3 regions of the Amycolatopsis sp. cg9 genome follow, and region 2 is predicted to be linked to each of the others. Evidence: riboswitches for the same ligand, from Rfam matches in the RefSeq annotation. Region 2 holds a riboswitch; each other region holds the start of a gene.

Region 1 (6,487 bases), 3.9 Mb from region 2:
ACTTCGAGCTGGGCGCGACGAACCTGCAGACGGCCTTCGCGCGGTCGTGCAACACGACGTTCGGGCAGCTGGCGCTGGCGCTCCCGGCGGACGGGCTGAAGAAGGCGGCCGACGAGCTGGGCCTCAACGCCGACTACGAGATCCCCGGCATCAAGACGGAGCTGGGCAAGGTCGAGCCCGCGGCGAGCAAGGACGAGCAGGTCGAGGACGGGTTCGGCCAGGGCCGCATCCAGGCCAGCGCCCTCGGCGGCGCGGTGATGGCCGCGACGGTGGCGGCGGGCAAGGCGATCACGCCGAGGCTGTGGCACGACCTGCCGACCACGGTGGTCAAGGGCTACTCGGCACCGCCCGCGGCGGTGCTCGGCGAGGTCCGCAAGCTGATGCGCGCGGTGGTGACCAGCGGGACCGGCCGGGCCGCGGCGGGCGCCGGAACGGTGTTCGGCAAGACGGGCACGGCCCAGTTCGGCGACGGTTCGAACGCGACGGGCTGGTTCGTCGGCTACCGGGGGAGCGTGGCGTTCGCGGTGGTGCTGGAGAACTCGAACGACTCGGGCCCGGCGGTCACCCTGGCGGCGAAGTTCCTGAAGGCGATCTGACCCCCGGCCCCCACGCGCACTTTCACGTGAAAGTGCGGCTCCCAGGTGCGCACTTTCACGTGAAAGTGCCCGGGGCCTGGGGCGGAACTTTCCCTATGAAAGTGACACTTCGGTGGGGGCCGAAGGGTGCGGCTCGTACCGTGGGGGCATGGAGACGATCGCCCTCGCCGAGGTCGCCGCGGTGCTCGCGGACCCGAGCCGGGCCACCATGTGCCTCGTCCTGCTCGACGGGCGCGCCTGGACGGTCGGCGAACTCGCGAAAGCGGCCGGGATCGCGCTCTCCACCGCCAGCGAGCACGTCACCCGGCTGACCGACGCCGGGTTCGTCGCCCGCGTCAAGCAGGGCCGGGCCAGCTACGTGCGGATCGCCGACCCGCGCGTGGCCGAGCTGATCGAGCACCTGGCCCAGCACGCCGAGCACCGGCCGGTGACCGGCCTCAAGGCGTCGCTGCGGGTGAAGCGGCTCGGCTTCGCGCGGACCTGCTACGACCACCTCGCCGGTGTCCTCGGCGTCGCCCTCCGCGACGGCATGCTGGTGACCGGGCTGGTCGACACGGCCGACGGCCTGACGCTGACCGGGCACGGCCGCGAGGTGCTGGCCGGCCTCGGCGTGCCGGTCGCCGCCGGGCGGCGGGCGCTGCTGCGCGACTGTCTCGATTGGACGGAGCGCCGCGACCACCTCGCCGGCGCGCTCCCCGCGGCCCTGCTGGACCGGGCCGTCGACGCCGGCTGGGTCGTCCGCGACGGGCACCGCGCGGTCAAGGTCCTCCCGGCGGCGCGGCGGCCGTTCGCGGCGCTCGGTGTCGAGCTCGACGCGCTCGGCAGTCCTTAACACACCGGGTGTCCGACTCGCGGCAGCGGTACACGAACGTGTTAACCCGCCCGCCTCACTATTCTGAGGGCCCTACGGCACTCGGGAGGGAGGCGGCATGGACCAGCTTCCCGTGCTGCTCGGCGTCGGCGGCGTCGTGCTGCTCGCCTCCGTGCTCGCCGTGCGGGTCTCGATCCGGCTCGGCCTGCCCTCGCTGCTGCTCTACCTCGCGATCGGGGTGCTGCTGGGCGAAGCCGGCTTCGGCATCCGGTTCGACAACCCCGAACTGACCCAGTCGCTCGGCCTCGCCGCGCTGGTCATGATCCTCACCGAAGGTGGGCTGACCACGCGCTGGTCGGCGGTGAAACCCGCGCTGGGCATCGGGATCGCACTGTCCACAATGGCCGTGGTGGTGAGCATCGCGGTCACCGGCGCGGCGCTGCACTGGCTGCTGGGCCTCGACTGGCGGATCGCGCTGCTGTGGGGCGCGGTGCTCGCCTCCACCGACGCGGCCGCGGTGTTCTCCGTGCTCCGCGCGGCCGGGATCGGCAAACGGCTCACCGGTGCGCTCGAACTGGAGTCGGGCATCAACGACGCGCCGGCGTACATCGCCGTCGTCGTGCTGGCCGAAGGCACCACTGTGGACTGGTCGCTGCCGCTGCTCGCGGTCTACGAGCTCGCCACGGGCCTGGCCATCGGGCTCGCGTTCGGCTGGCTCGGCGGGATCGCGCTGCGCCGCGCCGCGCTGCCGGCGACCGGTCTGTACCCGCTGGCCACGGTCGCGGTGTGCGTCGTGGCGTACTCCTCCGGGCAGCTGCTGCACGCGTCCGGGCTGCTCGCCACCTACGTCGCCGCGCTGGTGCTCGGCAATTCGCGGCTGCCGCACCGCTCGGACACGCTCTCGTTCGCCGAGGGGCTGGGCTGGCTGGCGCAGATCGGGCTGTTCGTGCTGCTCGGCCTGTTCGCTTCGCCGGGCCGGCTGCTCGACGCGATCGTGGCGGGCCTGGTCGCGGGCGCCGTCGTGCTGCTGCTGGCGCGGCCGATCTCCGTCGTGCTGTCGATGCTGCCGTTCCGGTTGCCGTGGCGGGAACAGGCCTTCCTGTCGTGGGCCGGGCTGCGCGGCGCGGTGCCGATCGTGCTCGCCATGATCCCGCTGTCGAAAGGGGTGCCGGGCGCGCAGCGGCTGGTCGACGCGGTGTTCGTGCTGGTCATCGTGCTGACGCTGCTGCAGGGCGCGACGCTCGGCCCGCTCGCGCGCTGGCTGGGGCTGGCGAAGAAGTCCGAGGCGCACGAGATCGAGGTCGACTCGGCACCGCTGGACGAGCTCGGCGCCGAGCTGCTGCAGGTCCGCATCCAGCCCGGGTCGAAGCTGCACGGCGTGTACCTGTCCGAGCTGCGGCTGCCCGTCGGCGCGACGGTCAGCCTGGTCGTGCGCGGCGGCGCGGGCTTCACCCCGCAGAAGACCAGCCGGCTGCAGGAGCACGACCAGCTCCTCGTGGTCACGACGTCCGTGGTGCGCGACGCCGCCGAGCGACGGCTGCGCGCGGTCGACCGGGCCGGGCGCCTGGCCCGCTGGAAGGGCGAGTCGGGGCGCTGACGCGGCCGGCTCACGAAAACCTCACCTGATCTTCCCTGCTGTCCTCCTTTTGGCTTACTGTGCGCTCATTCGAATGGGTGAGTGTTCACGCCAAAGGAGTACACAGGGTGACGAAACTGCGCTGGGCGGCCGCGGCTGCCACGATCACCACGGCACTCGGCCTGCTCGGCGCGCCGGCCGCGACCGCCGAAGCGGCCCCGTTCCCGGCGCTCGCGCTGCCGTTCAAGGCGGGCCAGCAGGTCTACTCCGCCGGCATCCACTCCGACGACGGCAGCACCGGCGTGAAGAACGCCATCGACTTCAGCCCCGCCGACCGCACCGTGCGCGCGCCGCTCGCCGGCACCGTCCACCTGCAGCACTGCGCCGGCGGCGACTGGGTGACCATCGACCACGCGGGTGGCTGGCGCACCGGCTACTACCACATGGAAGGTATCGCGGTCACCGACGGTGAGCACGTCGAGGCGGGCGCGGTGCTCGGTTCGACCGGCAACGCGCTGCCGTGCGGCGGCACCAGCACGGGCGCCCACGTGCACTTCACGCTCTGGACCCTCCCGGACGCCCCGGCGGCGAACTGGGACGGCGTCGCCTTCGGCGCGGTCTCGACCACCCTCGCCACGGCGTACGGCGAGCCGGTCGACGGCAAGTCGTTGGGCGGCTGGCGGTTCACGGCGGGTGCCGAGCAGTACGAGGGCACCGCGACCCACGTCGCGGACGACGCGGTCACCGAACTGCCGGGGCGGTTCCGCGCGAAGCCCTGAGTTTGTGAGCGGCGTCTCAGAATGTGAGGCGGGGGTTGGCCACCCGGAGCGTTCTCGGTTACCTTCTGTGCCAGGTCATGAGTGCCAGCGTCAAGCCCCGGCTTGCTGGCCGGCAACCCTCCTACCGCGGTGGGGTGCCCCGGGTGAAGACCGGGCCGGTCGCGTCCCGCGACGGGCAAGCGCGGGCCCCTCGCCGGGGTCCCCCGGACCGCCGAGGAGGCACCCGATGACTCTCGCCATCGACCGCACCAGCGTCACCGTCCACCCCGCCACGCCCGTCGAAACCGGTGCCCCGCAAGGCATCCCCACCGCCGCCGGCGCGTCGCTGCGGGTCCCGCTCGTCACCGGCGAGACCATCGGCTACGCCAACCTCGACCACGCGGCGAGCGCCCCCTGCCTCGACGCCGTCCGCGCCAAGGTCGACGAGTTCCTGCCCTGGTACGCCAGCGTCCACCGCGGCGCCGGCTTCGCCTCCCAGGTCTCCACCAAGCTCTACGAGCGCACCCGCGACGTCCTGCGCCGGTTCGTCGACGCCCGCCGGACCGACACCGTCGTCTTCACCCGCAACACCACCGACTCCTTCAACCTGCTCGCGCGCAGCCTGCCGCGGAACACGAGCGTCGTCGTCTTCGACACCGAGCACCACGCCGCGCTGCTGCCGTGGCAGGGCCCGAACGTCCGGCGGATCCCGACCCCGCGCACGCGCCTCGCAGCGGTGTCCGCTGTGGACGAAGCGCTCGCGGATTCCCCGCAGGGGCCCCGGCTCGTGGTCGTCACCGGGGCGTCCAACGTGACCGGTGAGCTGCTCCCGGTGGCCGAGATCGCCGCCGTGGCGCGGAAGCACGGCGCCCGCATCGCCCTCGACGGCGCGCAGCTCGCGCCGCACCGCCGGATCTCGATCCGGGACCTCGACGTCGACTACGTCGCCATCTCCGGCCACAAGCTGTACGCGCCCTTCGGCGCGGGCGCGCTGATCGGCCGCGCCGACTGGCTGCGCGCCGCGCGCCCGTACCTCGCCGGCGGCGGCGCGACCAAGCTCGTCACCGGGGACGCCGTCGTCTGGAACGACGGGCCGGAGCGCCACGAAGCCGGTTCGCCCAACACCGTCGGCGTGTACGCGCTCGGCGTCGCGTGCGAGACCCTCTCCCGCGACTGGGACGCCGTCGCCGCGCACGAGCAGGCCCTGCTCGCCCGGCTGCGCAAGGGACTCGAGAGCATCCCGGGCTGCGCCGAGCTGCGGCTGTTCGACGCGCCGGTCGACCGCGTCGGCACGGTCAGCTTCACCGTCGCCGGGTTCGACCCCGGCTGGCTCGCGGCGGTGCTTTCCGCCGAATACGGCATCGGCGTGCGCGACGGCGCCTTCTGCGCCCACATCGCGGCCAAGCGCCTGATCGCCGTCGCCGGTGGCGAGGGGCAGCAGGCGATCCGCGTCAGCCTCGGCCTGGGCAGCACCGAAGAGCACGTCGACCGCGTGCTGCTGGCACTGCGCCGGATCGTCGCGCGCGGAGCGGACTGGGAGTACGCGAAGGTGGACGGCCGCTGGGCCCCGGTCGGCGACCCGCGGGAGCTCCCGCCGTTCTGCTGAGCGCTAGCCTGGCCCGATGGGGAGAGGGCCGCGTTTCTGGTTTCCGCTGGCGTTGCTGGGGTTCGCGCAGATCGGGGCGGCGGCCGTGCAGCTGCTGTCGCGCCGGAGCCCGGCCGAGGGCGACTCCGTGAACCTCGTGTCCGGACCGCCGGGACACCCGCTCGGCACCGGTGGTGTCGGCGGCACGGGCTACCCGGCGGCGCAGTTCTTCACCCAGGACGCCTACTACCTGCCGGGCGCGGGGCTGCCCGCTGGGCCGGTCTGGCTGGTCGCCCTGCTCGTCGTGGTGGCCGGCACGGCCGTCTGGTACGCCCTCGCGCTGCGGCCGGCCCGCACCGGGTGGTTCGTCCTCGGCGCGCTCGGGGCGCTGCTCGCCGTCCCGCTGCTCGACCTGGTCGGGTCCTGGCAGTTCCGGCTCGGGGACGGGCTGCGCGGCCCGCTGCTGGCCACTCTCGGCCTGCTGGTGCTCGCGGCGTACGAGCGCAGTGTCTTCGTCCTGGTCACCGCGGCCCTGTTCGCGCTCGTGGCCGTCGTCCTCTCGGCGGATCTCGCAGGCGTGCTGCTGGCGGCGGCCGTCCTGCTCGCCGCCGCCTTCACCGCGCTCCTGCGGCACCGCCGCGACACCGCGTGACCAGCGCCGTGGACAATGGAGCGGTGAGCACCGAGCCCAGCCGTCCCGAACCCGACACCGCCGCGCCCGAAGAGGCGGTGCCCGACCAGGCGGCCGACGCCCCGGAGAACCCCGAGGTCCCGGCGAAACCGCTGCTGCCGAAGCGGCGGGTCGGCTGGGTGTTCGCGATCGCCGTCGTGTTCTGGGCGATCGACCTGGTGACGAAGAACCTGGTCACCGCCAACCTGGAGGGCAAGGAGCCGGTCAAGATCCTCGGCGGCCTCATCTACCTGCAGGTGATCCGCAACCCCGGTGCCGCGTTCTCGATGGCCACCGGCATGACGTGGGTGCTGGCGCTGGTCGCGCTCGCCGTCGTGATCGCGATCATCTGGCTGTCGCGGCGGCTGCGCTCGATCGGCTGGGCGATCGGCCTCGGGCTGGTGCTCGCCGGCGCCACCGGCAACCTCACCGACCGCATCTTCCGCGCGCCCGGCGGGCTGCAGGGCCACGTCGTCGACTTCATCTCGGCG
Region 2 (6,487 bases):
GGGACTGCCCGCGGTGCTGCGGGTCGTCGTGGCCGAACGTCCGAAGCCCGTGCGCGGTGCGGGGTACGCCGACCGCCAAGCCGGTGCGCGGTCGGTGGTGCTGGCGGCCGACGTGCGCACGGCGTCGGTCGACGGACGGCCGGTGCCGTCGTCCGGGCGCGTCCTGTTGCTGGCTCCGGTCGCGCAGTGGGCTTCGCTGCTCCCAGGCCAGGAAGTGACGGTGCCCGGGCTGCTGATGCCGCCGCGCGGCTCGGACCTGACCGTGGCGGTGCTTTCGGTGCGCGGCCCGCCGGGGGAGCCCGGCCCGGCACCGTGGTGGCAGCGGATGGCGGCCGGGCTCCGCGCCGGCCTCCACGACCGGTGCCAGGTCCTGCCGGACGAACCCGCCGGCCTGCTGCCGGGGCTGGTCCTGGGCGACACGAGCGGGTTGTCGCCCCGCGTCGAGCAGGAGTTCGTCACCGCGGGCCTGGCCCACCTGACCGCGGTCAGCGGCGGGAACCTCGCCGTGGCCTGTGGTGCGGTCCTGCTGCTGCTTCGCTTGCTGCGGCTCGGGCCGCGGCTGTCGGCGGTGGCGGCCGGGGCCTGCCTGGCGGGGTTCCTCGTCCTGGTCGGGCCGGAGCCGAGCGTGCTGCGGGCGGGGGTCATGGCGGCGGTGGCGTTGCTGGCACTGGCGCTGGGCCGGCGGGGTTCGGCGCTGCCCGCGCTGGCGTTCGCGGTGTGCCTGCTCGTGGTGGTGGATCCGGCGATGGCCACGGACTTCGGGTTCGCGCTGTCGGTGTGCGCCACCGCCGGGCTGGTGCTGCTCGCGCCGCGCTGGGCGGGCGGGCTGGTCCGCCGCGGGGTCCCGCCGGGCGTCGCGGAAGGGCTGGCGGTCCCGCTGGCGGCCTTCCTGGTGACGGCGCCGGTGCTCGCGGGCATGGCGGGGTCGGTGAGCCTGGTGTCGGTGCTGACCAACGTCCTCGCGGCGCCGGTGGTGGCCCCGGCGACGGTGCTCGGCGTGCTGGCGACGGTCACCGGCCCGTGGTGGCCGGGTGCCGGGGAGTTCCTGGTGCACCTCGCCGATCCCGAAGCGCGGTGGCTGATCACGGTGGCGCGGCACGGCGCGCGGGCTCCGGGTGCGGTCATCGCGTGGCCGGGCGGCTGGTGGGGCGGGCTTCTCGCCGCCGCCGTCCTCGGGGTGCTGGTGCTGGCCGCCCGGCGACGGCAGGCGCGGTTGCTCATGGCTGTCCTGGCCGCCTGCGCCCTGGTGGTGCTCGTGCCGGTCCGGGTGCTGGCGCCGGCGTGGCCGCCGCGGAACTGGGCCGTGGTCGAGTGCGACGTCGGCCAGGGCGACGCGGTGGTGCTGGCGACCGCCGAGCCCGGGCGGGCGGTCGTCGTGGACACCGGGCCCGAACCGGGGCCGGTCGACGAATGCCTGCACCGGCTCGCCGTCGACCGGATCCCGTTGCTGGTGCTCAGCCACCTGCACGCCGACCACATCGGCGGGCTCGCGTCGGTCTTCGACGGCCGGGCGGTCGGCGGGATCGCCGTCGGCGCGGGGCGGGCGCCGGAGTGGGCGTGGCGGCAGGTCGCCGCGGAAGCGGAACGGCAGGCGGTGCCACTGGTCGAACTGAACCCGGGGGAGCGGCTGGCCTGGCCCGGGTTGTCGCTCGACGTGCTGGGGCCGCGTTACGTCCCGGCGCGCTCGGCCGGCCAGGACGGGACGGCCATCAACAACAGCTCGGTCGTGCTGCGCGCGGACACGCCGGCGGGCCGGGTGCTGCTGACCGGCGACGTCGAACTGGCCGCGCAGGCCGACCTGCTGGCCGACATCGGTGATCTGAAAGCGGAGGTGCTGAAAGTCCCCCACCACGGTTCGCGCTACTCGCTGCCGTCGTTCCTCGCGGCGGTGGCGCCACGGGTGGCCTTGGTCAGCGTGGGCGCCGGCAACACCTACGGCCACCCGAGTAAGTCCACAATGGACACTTTGACGGCGCTCGGCGCGCTGGTCACCCGGACCGATGCGGACGGCGACACGGCGGTCGTCGCGGACACGGCTGGTCCGGCGGTGGCGCGCCGGGGCGAGCCCCGTGGCCCGCCTCGCCGCTGAAACCCGGGGCGGGCCACGCGGCCCGCCCCGGGCGGCGGAACGTCAGTAGCCGAGCGCCTCGTTCACGGCGGCGGCCGACGGGGGCACGATCGCCTTGGGGCCCACGTGGTTCTCGATCGCGTCGAGGGTCTTGAGGCCGTCGCCGGTGATCAGCAGCACGGTCTCGGCGTCCGGGTCCAGCTTGCCCGTCTCGACCAGCTTCTTCGCCGTGGCGACGGTGACGCCGCCGGCCGTCTCGGTGAAGATGCCTTCGGTGCGGGCCAGCAGGCGGATGCCTTCGACGACCTCTTCGTCGGTGACGTCCTCGATGGCGCCGCCGCTGCGGTTGACGACGTCGAGCACGTAGGGGCCGTCGGCCGGGTTGCCGATCGCCAGCGAGCGGGCGATGGTGTCCGGCTTCACCGGCTGGACCACGTCGTGGCCGGCGCGGAACGCGGCCGACACCGGCGAGCAGCCGGTGGCCTGCGCGCCGAACACCTTGTAGGGGCTGGCGTCCACGAGGCCGAGCTGGCCCAGCTCACGGAAACCCTTGTCCACCTTGGTCAACTGCGAACCGGAGGCGATCGGCACGACGATCTGCGGCGGGATGCGCCAGCCGAGCTGCTCGGCGACCTCGAAGGCCAGCGTCTTCGAGCCTTCCGAGTAGTACGGCCGGACGTTCACGTTCACGAACGCCCACTTCGGGTGCTCGCCGGCCAGTTCGGTGGCGAGGCGGTTGACGTCGTCGTAGTTGCCGTCGACCGCGACGAGGTCGCCGTCGTACACGGCGGTGGTGAGGATCTTGGCGCGCTCGAGGGTCTTCGGGATCAGCACGACCGACCGCCAGCCGGCGCGGGCCGCGGCGGCGGCCGTCGCGTTGGCCAGGTTGCCGGTCGACGGACACGCGAGCACCTCGAACCCGAACTCGCGGGCCGCGGCCAGCGCGACGGCGACGACGCGGTCCTTGAACGAGTGCGTCGGGTTGCCCGTGTCGTCCTTGACCCACACGCGCTTGAGGCCGAGTTCCTTGGCGAGGCGGTCGGCGCGGACCAGGCGGGTCGCGCCCGGCTCGGTGTTGGGGATCTCTTCGACGTTGGACGGAACCGGGAGGAGTTTCTTGTAGCGCCAGATGTTCTTGGGGCCGGCCTCGATGTCTTCGCGGCGGACGCGGCCGAAGTCGTAGGCGACCTCGAGCGGCGAGAAGTCTTCGGCGGAGACGAATTCGGGGGCGAGCGGCTGCCGGTGACCCTCTTCCTTCGACACCAGTTCGACGGCGGGACCGAGGTCCGGGGTCTTGGTGGTGGAGGTCGTGCCGAGGGTTGCGGTCATCGCGAGGTTCCTTTCCTCATCTGCCCCGCCGAAGCGGGCCGGAATTGGCACCGTGGTCGTCAGCTACCCCGCGATCGCGGGATGACGGGCTGTACGCCGGTTGCCGGGGCTTCGTCGGGCCGTTCCCTCTGCCCCTCTGGATGAGCGGTATTCGGTTGTCGGTGCGCGCACACCGGGTGTTCCCGGGGCGGGCTGCCTCGGCTACACCGTACGACATCGTGCTCCGACCGTGCCACGGTGGCCGCCCGACATCACCGGAGCGGGCGCACCGCGGCGCGGGTGAGAGGATTCGGGGGTGACCGCGCAAGCCACCGCCCCGGCCCCGCTGCACCTGGTCCTGGGTGAAGAAGAACTGCTGATCGAGCGGGCCGTCCGCGACACGCTGGCCGCCGCCCGCGCGCTGGACCCCACCGCCGAGCTGACGCGGGCTCGGGTGTCCGATCTCACAGCGCCCGAGCTGGCCGAACTGGTGAGCCCGTCGCTTTTCAGCGAAGGCCGCGTGATCGTCCTCGAATCGGCTCAGGACATCTCGCAGGAGCTGGCCGACGCCGTGGCGTCCTACCTGAAGGACCCGGCGGACGGCGTCGTGCTCGTCGTCGTCCACACCGGCGGCGGCCGCAGCAAGGCGGGCAAGTCGCTCCCGGCGTCGCTGAAGAAGGCCGGGGCCGAGATCACCGAATGCCCGAAGCTGACGAAGCCGGCCGAGCGCGAGCAGTTCGTGCGGCACGAGGTGCGCCGGGCGGGCGGCAAGATCGACCCGGCCGGGGTCGCCGCGCTGATCGACGCCGTGGGCTCCGACCTGCGCGAACTCTCGTCGGCGGCCAATCAGCTGGTGGCCGACACGGGTGGGACGATCGACACCGACGCGGTCCACCGGTACCACCGCGGCCGTGCCGACGTGACCGGGTTCGCGGTCGCGGAGAAGGCGGTCAGCGGCGACCGTTCGGCGGCGCTGGAGTCGCTGCGCTGGGCGATGCAGCTGGGGGTCCCGCACGTCCTGGTGGCCGACGCGCTGGCCGACGCGGTCCGCACGATCGCGCGCGTCTCGGGCGCCGGTCGCGGGAACCCGAACCAGATGGCGGGCGAGCTGGGCATGCCGCCGTGGAAGATCCGGAAGGCGCAGGGCCAGTCCCGCGGGTGGAACCAGGACGGCCTGGCCACGGCAATGCGGGTGGTCGCGCGGCTGAACGCCGAGGTCAAGGGCGTGGCGGCGGACCCGGGCTACGCGCTGGAACGAGCGGTCCTCGAGGTCGCGGCGGCCAAGGGCGACCGCTGACCCCGGACACGGAGAAAGCCCCGGCCGGAGCCGGGGCCTTCCCAGAAATCAACCAGCTCAGAGCGCGTTGACGCGCTTCGCCAGCGCCGACTTCTTGTTGGCGGCCTGGTTGGCGTGGATGACGCCCTTCGAGACGGCCTTGTCCAGCTTCTGGGCGGCGTCGCGCTGCAGCTCGGTGGCCTTGGCCTTGTCGCCGGCCTCGGCGGCTTCGCGGACCTTGCGGATCGCGGTCTTCACCGAGGACCGGATCGCCTGGTTGCGCTGACGCGCCTTCTCGTTCGTGGTGATGCGCTTGATCTGCGACTTGATGTTGGCCATGAGGCAACTCCTGCTTTCACTCGGTGAGATCGCCGCCGCGCTGAAGTGGCCCCGCGGAAAGCGGGTTTCCTCCATGACGGAATGCCGCACGGGCAGCGAGCGACCACTTTAACAGCCGGGCCGCGGGCGTCCGGAGCCGGGAGTACGGTGGGTGACGGCAGTGCCTAGGGTTCCGTCGCCGGTCCGCGCAGCCAGCTCGACACAACCAGGACCGGCGGGCCTGGTCCGAGCGGCACCATCGGCGGGCCCGGACGGCCGGTCGTTCATCTGACGGGGCAAAAGCCTGGAGGACCCGGTTTTCGCGCGCGCGAAAACCCGAAGGGGTCCCGTGAACGCCACCGCCTTGTCCCTCGTCCTCGTCGCCGCCGTCGTGCACGCCGCGTGGAACCTCGCCGCCAAGCGGATCTCCGCCGGGGGCACGCAGTTCGTCTGGCTCTACTACACCGTGGGCGCGGTCGTGCTGCTGCCGGTCACCGTCGTGCAGCTCGTCGTCGAGGCCGACCGTCCACAGTGGAGCTGGCTGCTGGCCGGGGTCGTCACGGCCGTGCTGCACATCGCCTACGGCATCGTCCTGCAACGCGGGTACCGCGTCGGCGACCTCTCCGTCGTCTACCCCGTGGCGCGGGGCACCGGGCCGCTGCTGTCGGTGCTGGCCGCCGTCCTCGTGCTCGGCGAACGGCCCGGCCGGCTCGGCCTGCTCGGCGCGTTCCTGGTGATCGCCGGGGTGCTGGTGATCAGCACCGGCCGCACGGACGGCGAGCCCCGCGGCCGCCGGGCGGGGATCGTCTACGGCCTGCTGACCGGCGCCGTCATCGCCGGCTACACGCTCTGGGACGCGCACTCGGTGACCGGCCTCGGCGTGCCGCCGGTCGTCTACTTCGGGCTCGGCTCGATCCTGCAGAGCGTGCTGCTCGTGCCCGGCGCGCTGGCCGACCGCGGCGCGGTCGCCCGGATCTGGCGCGAGCAGCGCCGCGAGGTGTTCGTCGTCGGGCTGCTGTCGCCGGTCGCCTACATCCTCGTCCTGTTCGCCCTCACGATGGCGCCGGTGAGCCTGGTCGCACCGGCCCGGGAGCTGAGCATCGTGCTCGGCGGCCTCGCCGCGTGGCTGGTGCTGGGCGAGAGCGACGCGGTGCGGCGACTCGCCGGCTCGGTGATCGTGCTGTCCGGCATCGCCGCGATTGCGGCCGCCTGAACCCGTCCGGTAGGGATGGTGCGATGGAAGTCCTGAAGAGCAGGCTGATCATCCGCCCGCGCGACACCGCGGCGACCACCGCGTTCTACCGCGACACCCTCGGCCTGGCCGTGGAGCGCGAGTTCCCCGGCGGCACCGTGTTCTTCCTCGGGCACGGCTCCCTGGAGGTCTCCGGCACGGGCGAAGCGGGCTCGTCGCCCGACCTGGTGCTCTGGCTGCAGGTCCGGGACCTCGCCGGGACGCTGGCCGACCTGAAGGCGAGGGGCCTCGAGCCGGTGCGGGACGCCCAGCGCGAGCCCTGGGG
Region 3 (6,487 bases), 1.8 Mb from region 2:
ACGACGACGTGCTGCGCATCCTGGCCGAAGAGAATGCGCCGAATGCCGTAATCTTCCATTGTTTTTCCGGGGACGCCGAAATGGCCCGCAAGTGCGTCGACGCGGGATACGTCCTTTCCTTCGCGGGCACGGTGACGTTCAAGAACGCGAAGGGCCTCCACGAGGCGGCCCGGCTCTGCCCGCCGGGGCAGTACCTCGTCGAGACCGACGCACCGTTTCTGACCCCCCACCCGTTCCGTGGACGGCCGAACGAGCCGTTCGGCGCCGCTTACACCGTCCGTCACCTCGCGGCGCTCAGGGGCGAAGCTGTCCACGAAGTCGCCGAATCGGTCCGGACCACCGCCGAGCGGGTGTATCGACTCCCCAGTGTCACAACGGGTTGAACGCATTGCGACATCAGGGTTCCTTGATCGTCCACCTGATGGAGTGACGGGGATCACGACACTCCGGGGGGTGTTTGCGCAACCCGGCGGGACCCGTTACTGTCCCGTGATCGTGCCGGTCGGGCCTGCGCTCAGCAGCTTCCGATCGTCACGCCCAGTCGTAGAGACGGCGCCCCCGACCGCCGTCTCGTGAAAGGGAACGATCCCCGGTGACAGGTAGCAGACAGGCTGGAGCGCGCTCCGCCGTCCTCGAACGCAGTTATTTCGAGGACACCGCGTACGGTCAGCTCGACTTCTCCGACGACCCGAACATCACGCAGCAGGACATCCTCGCCGCGCTCGGCCCCGACGCCGACGCGATGATGGCCGAGATCGACGTCGACGTCGACGAACTGATCCGCCTCATCAACGCCGAGACGACGTACCTGCCCCCGATCGTCATCCCGGACGAGATCGAGGCGGACCGGACCGCGTCCCCGCAGGCCAAGCGCGCCGCGCTGGACGAGGGCCTGCGCGAGACCACCAAGGTCTGGAAGCGCCGCTTCCTCAAGGGCGCCGTCCTCAGCGTCATGATCAGCATCGCCGGCGGCGGCGCGGCCGCGCTGGCGATGAACAAGAGCGTCACCGTCGACGTCGACGGCCAGCAGCAGACCATCCACTCCTTCGGCGACACCGTCGGCGAGGTGCTGGAGGACGCGGGCCTGACCGTTGGCGAGCACGACTCGCTCTCGCCCTCCCCGCAGGCGGAGGTCGGCGACGGCGGCGTCATCAAGCTCGAGCGCGGCCGCCAGCTGAAGATGATCGTCGACGGCGCGGAGCACACCTCCTGGGTGCGCGCGACCCACCTCGGCGACGCGCTGTCCCAGCTCGGCATGACCGGGATGGACAAGCCCGGCACGTGGATGTCGATGCCGAAGGACGGCGAGCTGCCCCTGCAGGGCGCCACCGTCGAGATCAAGACCCTGAAGAACATCACCCTGTACGACGGCGGCAACGCGCCGAAGCAGGTGAAGACGACCGCGGTCACGACGAAGGAGTTCCTGGGCGAGTACAAGCTCACCCTGGGCCCGGAGGACCAGGCCGAGGGCGGCCTGGACGTCAAGCTGACCGATGGCGCCGAGGTGCACATCAGCCGCACCGGCGTCTCGACGGTCGTCCAGAAGGAGAGCATCGACCCTCCCGAGCAGCGCGTCGACGACCCGGACCTCGCCAAGGGCAAGACCAAGGTCGAGGACCCCGGCACGCCGGGCGAGAAGATGGTGACCTACAAGGTCACGCAGAAGAACGGCAAAGAGGTCGGCCGCGAGAGCATCTCCGAGCAGGTCATCACCCAGCCGAAGCCGAAGATCGTCCACGTCGGCACCAAGGAAGCCCCGACGCCGGCCATCGGCGACGGCTCCGCGTGGGACCGCATCGCGCAGTGCGAGTCGGGCGGCAACTGGGCCATCAACACCGGCAACGGCTACTACGGCGGCCTCCAGTTCGACAAGCGCACGTGGGACGCCTACGGCGGCGACGCGTACGCGAACCTGCCGAGCCAGGCTTCGCGCGAGCAGCAGATCGCGATCGCGGAGAAGGTCCGCGACGCCCGCGGCGGCTACAGCGCCTGGCCGGTCTGCGGCAAGAAGGCCTGAGTTCCGCTTCCAGAACATGGGCTGAAGGGGACTTTCCTCGCATCAGATGCGAGGAAAGTCCCCTTCAGTGCATCTCGCGCGATGAACGTCCCCTTCAGGGTGCCGGAGTGCGGTCGGTAAGCTCTGGCGGTGGTTGAACTGCTGGGACCGGCCGAAATTCGCGGGCTGGCGGCCGAACTCGACGTGCGGCCGACCAAGAAGCTCGGGCAGAACTTCGTGCACGATCCCAACACCGTCCGCCGGATCGTCGAGCTCGCCCACGTCGGGCCGGACGACGTCGTGCTCGAGGTCGGGCCCGGGCTCGGGTCGCTGACGCTGGGGCTGCTCGCCACCGGGGCACGGGTCGTCGCCGTCGAGATCGATCCCAAGCTCGCCGCGCGGCTGCCGGAGACCGTGGCCGAGCGGGGGCCCGAAGCCGCGGAGCGCCTGACCGTCGTCGGGGCCGACGCGCTGCGGGTCGCGAACGACGACCTGCCGGGCGCGCCGACCGCCCTCGTCGCCAACCTGCCCTACAACGTCGCCGTGCCGGTCGTGCTGCACCTGCTCGCCGAGGTGCCGTCGCTGCGGTCCGGGCTCGTCATGGTGCAGACCGAGGTCGCCGACCGGATGGCGGCCGGGCCGGGCAGCCGGATCTACGGCGTCCCGAGCGTCAAGCTCGCTTGGTACGGTCCGGCACGCAAAGTCGCCGCGGTGCCACGTTCGGTGTTCTGGCCGGTGCCCAACGTGGACTCCGCGCTCGTCGCGTTCGAACGCGCCGACGTCCCGGCGTCCGAGGACCGGGACAGTCTCTTCACCCTGGTGGACGCGGCTTTCTCACAACGCAGGAAAACGCTTCGCGCCGCACTCGCCGGCTGGGCGGGCTCGGCCGAGCGGGCCGGCGAGCTCCTGACGGCCGCCGGGATCGACCCGAAGACCCGTGGCGAGCAGCTCGACGTGCACGACTTCGCGCGGATCGCCGCTCGCGCGCAGGTCCGACGCTGAATCCACCACGGTGGCGGCGGTGAAAAACGCACGTTTTCGCCGTCAGCCCGTGACTCCGACACCTCCAGTCGTGTGATGTGGGCCAACGGGCTTGCTTTCGCTCCGTGGGATCGGCTTAACTCAGTACGTCCATCCCGAGCGACCGAGAGACCTGGCTCGTCGAAGTCGCAGCAACCACCCTCCACAGGGCAGGTGCTACCGCCAGGACCGATGGAGGCCGTTTTCGATGAAGAGGGTAGCTCGCCCCCTGCTGCTGACCAGGCGCCGCGTTGTCGACGAAGGTCGCCGCTCCGTCTCCGCATGTCGCCGCTCGCGCTGAGCTTCGTCTGAGCCGTCCCACCCTTCTTCACGCACCGTCCTATGCGGACGGACACTCGCTTGCGGCCGGGCGCGCCCACGTGCGCTGCGCCCTGTTTTTCTGGAGCTATCGTGATCACGGTCGAAAACCTGTCCAAATCCTTTGCCACCAACGGAAATTCGGTCGTCGCCCTGCGCGACGTGAGCGTCGACGTCCAGGCCGGCTCGCTGTTCGGCGTGGTCGGACCGGCCGGTTCGGGCAAGTCCGTCCTGGCCCGCTGCATCGCGCTGCAGGAGCGCCCCGACCGCGGGGTCGTCCGGCTCGACGGCCTCAACACCGGCACGCTCGACGGCCGCCGCCTCCGTGAGATCCGCCGTCAGCTCGGCGTCGTGTCGTCGAAGCCGGAGCTGATCGCCGAGCGCACGATCGCCGGCAACATCGCTTCCCCGCTGGAGCAGCTCGGCGTCGACGGCCCGCAGCGCCGCAGCCGGGTCGGCTCGCTGCTCGACCTCGTCGGCCTGACGCCGCGCGCCGCGCAGCGTCCCGGTGAGCTCACCGCGGGTCAGCTCCGCCGCGTCGCGGTCGCGAAGGCGCTGGCCGCCGCGCCCGCCGTGCTGCTCGCCGACGACCCGACCGCCGGCGTCGACCCGGAGGAGGCCGGCTCGGTGCTCACCGTGCTCGACCGCGCCCGCTCCGAGCTGGGCGTCACCGTCGTCGTCACCACGCCGGACGCCGGCGTCGTCCGGCGGCTCTGCGACGACGTCGCGGTGCTGGAAGACGGCACCGTCGTCGAGCGCGGCACCGTGCTCGACCTGATCTCGAACCCGGGCAGCCGCACCGCGCAGGCGCTGCTGCCGACCATCGAAACCCCGCGCTCGCAGAACGCGCGCTACGACCGCTCGGTCGACGTCGTGCTGGTCGGCTTCGCGTCGGTGGGCGCGCTGCTGCCCGAGGCCGCCGGCCGCTTCGACGTCGAGTTCGCCACCATCGGCGGCGGCCTGACCCGGATCGGCGACACCCCGGTCGGCCGCTTCCGCCTCGGCGTCCGCGGCGAGCGCGCCGACGCGGCGCTGGCGTGGGTCGCCGAGCGCGGCGGCCACGTCACCCAGACCGCCCGCGGTCCGCAGGCCGTCGTCGCCGCCTGACCCGCACGTGAAGGCCACCTTCAGGAACTTCAAGTTCCTGAAGGTGGCCTTCACGGCGTTCAGCGGCTGCCGCGCGGGAGGACCAGGAACGCGGTGAGGGCGGCCGCGGCGACGAGGGCCGCCGCCCAGGCCGACGCCGTCGTGTAGCCGTGGACGATCGCGGACGGCGTGGTCAGGCCGGCCGAAGCCGCGGTGGCGATCGTGTTCAGGGCGGCGGTGCCGAGGGACGCGCCCACCTGCTGCGACGTCGTCACGAACGCCGAGGCCGCGCCCGCGTCGCGCGCGCCGACGTCACGGGTCGCGACGTTCAGCACCACCGGCATGCACAACCCGGCTCCGACCCCCAGCAGCAGCTGCATCGGCAGGACGACCGCCACGTAGGACGCGTCCGGGGTCAGCCGCGTCGCCGCCAGCAGCCCGCAGGCCAGCAGGAGCAAGCCGCCCGCCAGCAGCGGCCGCGGGCCGACGCGCGGGAGCAGGCGGCCCGAAAGCTGCGTCGACGTCAGCATGTTCGCGCCCAGCGTCGGCAGGAACGCCAGGGCCGCGGCGAGCGCGCCGTAGCCCATCACGATCTGCAGCTGGTAGGTCAGGAACAGGAACATCCCGAACGCGCCGAACGAGGCCGCCCCGACGGTCAGGTAGGCGACGGCGCGAGCGCGGTCGCGCACCACCGCGAGCGGCAGCAGCGGGTGCGGGTGCCGGGCCTGGCGCAGCGCGAACCAGCCGAGGAGTGCCACCGAGAGCGCGAGGAAACCCAGTACTGGCAAGGAAAATCCTTGAGTGGCCACTTCGGACAGTGCGTGCACGAGCAGGACGACGCCGCCGCAGCTGAGCGCCGCACTGGTCCAGTCCAGCCGGGTGTCGCGGTGCGCGGCCGTCGGTGGCACGGCGAACCAGGCGCCCAGCCCGGCCAGCACGGCGATCGGCACGTTGACGTAGAGGCTCCAGCGCCAGTCGAGGAACTGGGTCAGCGCGCCGCCGACGGTGAGGCCCAGCGCGGAGCCGGACATCATGATGGCGCTGAAGATCCCGAACGCCTTACCGCGTTCGCGCGGGTCGGTGAAGGTGAGCGTCAGCAGTGACATCGTCGACGGCGCCAGCAGCGCGGCGAACACGCCCTGCGCGGCCCGCGCCCCGATCAGCCAGCCCGCCGACGGGGCCGCGCCGCCCACCGCGGACGCCACGGCGAACCCCGCGATGCCGGCGAGCAGGGTGGTGCGGCGGCCGAGCCGGTCGGCCAGCCGGCCGCCGAGCAGCAGCAAGCCGCCGAACGCCAGCGTGTACGCCGAAATCGTCCACTGGCGGCCGGTGTCGGACAGGCCCAGCGCGCGCTGGGCCGAGGGCAGGGCGATGTTCACGACGGTCGTGTCGAGCACGACCATCAGCTGGGCCAGGCCCAGCGCGGCGAGCGCGAGCCAGCGGCCCGCGACGCGCGGTGGCGCGGCTGTGGTCATGGTGAACCCCCGGGGTAAGCTGTGGATGCATTGCTTGTCGGCCGACAAGCAATGCCAAGCTAAGTGATTGCTAGTCGGCCGTCAAGTAAGTTGAGGAGCGGAGCATGGCCGGGCGGCGCACCGACACGCGCGAACGCATCCAGCGCGTCGCGCTCGAACTGTTCGCCGAGCAGGGGTACGAGGGCAGCTCGCTGCGGGAGATCGCCGAGCGGCTCGAGGTGACGAAAGCCGCGCTGTACTACCACTTCCGCACGAAGGAGGACATCGTCACGAGCCTCCTGGAGGACTGGGGCGCGGCGCTCGACGACCTCCTCGGGCGCGAGACCCGGCCCGACCGGCTGCTCACCGAGTACGCCGAGCTGGTCGAGCGCCGGTTCGGCCCGGTCATCGGCCTGGTGCAGCGCAACGCGACGGCGTTGAAGGCCATCGCCGCGGGCGCCGGTCTCGCGGACCGGATGCTCCGCCTCCACGAGCGGCTGTGCGGCGGGTCCGACGACCCCGAAGCGAGCCTGCGGGCGCGGCTCGCCCTGGTCGCCGTGCAGCTCACCAGCGCCGAAGGCGGCCCGGAAACCCCGCCGGCGGTCGCGCTCGC

What was found. A riboswitch is a leader RNA that binds a small molecule or an ion and turns the genes downstream of it on or off. The one in region 2 is predicted to bind S-adenosylmethionine.
Region 1: it holds a riboswitch for S-adenosylmethionine, as region 2 does, so the genes downstream of both, AB5J73_RS28675 (aminotransferase class V-fold PLP-dependent enzyme) here and thrC (threonine synthase) in region 2, are expected to answer to the same signal.
Region 3: it holds a riboswitch for S-adenosylmethionine, as region 2 does, so the genes downstream of both, AB5J73_RS06170 (methionine ABC transporter ATP-binding protein) here and thrC (threonine synthase) in region 2, are expected to answer to the same signal.

What each region holds. Positions count from the first base shown of each region.
Region 1 covers NZ_CP166850.1:6,160,595-6,167,081, forward strand. The annotation lists gene AB5J73_RS28655 (penicillin-binding transpeptidase domain-containing protein) at 1-596, shown strand, start outside; gene AB5J73_RS28660 (ArsR/SmtB family transcription factor) at 745-1,428, shown strand; gene AB5J73_RS28665 (potassium/proton antiporter) at 1,526-3,004, shown strand; gene AB5J73_RS28670 (M23 family metallopeptidase) at 3,112-3,762, shown strand; SAM riboswitch class IV at 3,836-3,950, shown strand; gene AB5J73_RS28675 (aminotransferase class V-fold PLP-dependent enzyme) at 3,989-5,347, shown strand; gene AB5J73_RS28680 (hypothetical protein) at 5,364-5,978, shown strand; gene lspA (signal peptidase II) at 6,002-6,487, shown strand, end outside.
Region 2 covers NZ_CP166850.1:10,021,321-10,027,807, reverse strand. The annotation lists gene AB5J73_RS46190 (ComEC/Rec2 family competence protein) at 1-2,089, shown strand, start outside; gene thrC (threonine synthase) at 2,132-3,397, opposite strand; SAM riboswitch class I at 3,411-3,544, opposite strand; gene holA (DNA polymerase III subunit delta) at 3,693-4,673, shown strand; gene rpsT (30S ribosomal protein S20) at 4,731-4,991, opposite strand; gene AB5J73_RS46170 (DMT family transporter) at 5,320-6,183, shown strand; gene AB5J73_RS46165 (VOC family protein) at 6,207-6,487, shown strand, end outside.
Region 3 covers NZ_CP166850.1:1,377,195-1,383,681, reverse strand. The annotation lists gene AB5J73_RS06185 (TatD family hydrolase) at 1-383, shown strand, start outside; gene AB5J73_RS06180 (transglycosylase family protein) at 593-2,017, shown strand; gene rsmA (16S rRNA (adenine(1518)-N(6)/adenine(1519)-N(6))-dimethyltransferase RsmA) at 2,147-2,998, shown strand; SAM riboswitch class I at 3,125-3,215, shown strand; gene AB5J73_RS06170 (methionine ABC transporter ATP-binding protein) at 3,428-4,441, shown strand; gene AB5J73_RS06165 (MFS transporter) at 4,501-5,895, opposite strand; gene AB5J73_RS06160 (TetR/AcrR family transcriptional regulator) at 6,000-6,487, shown strand, end outside.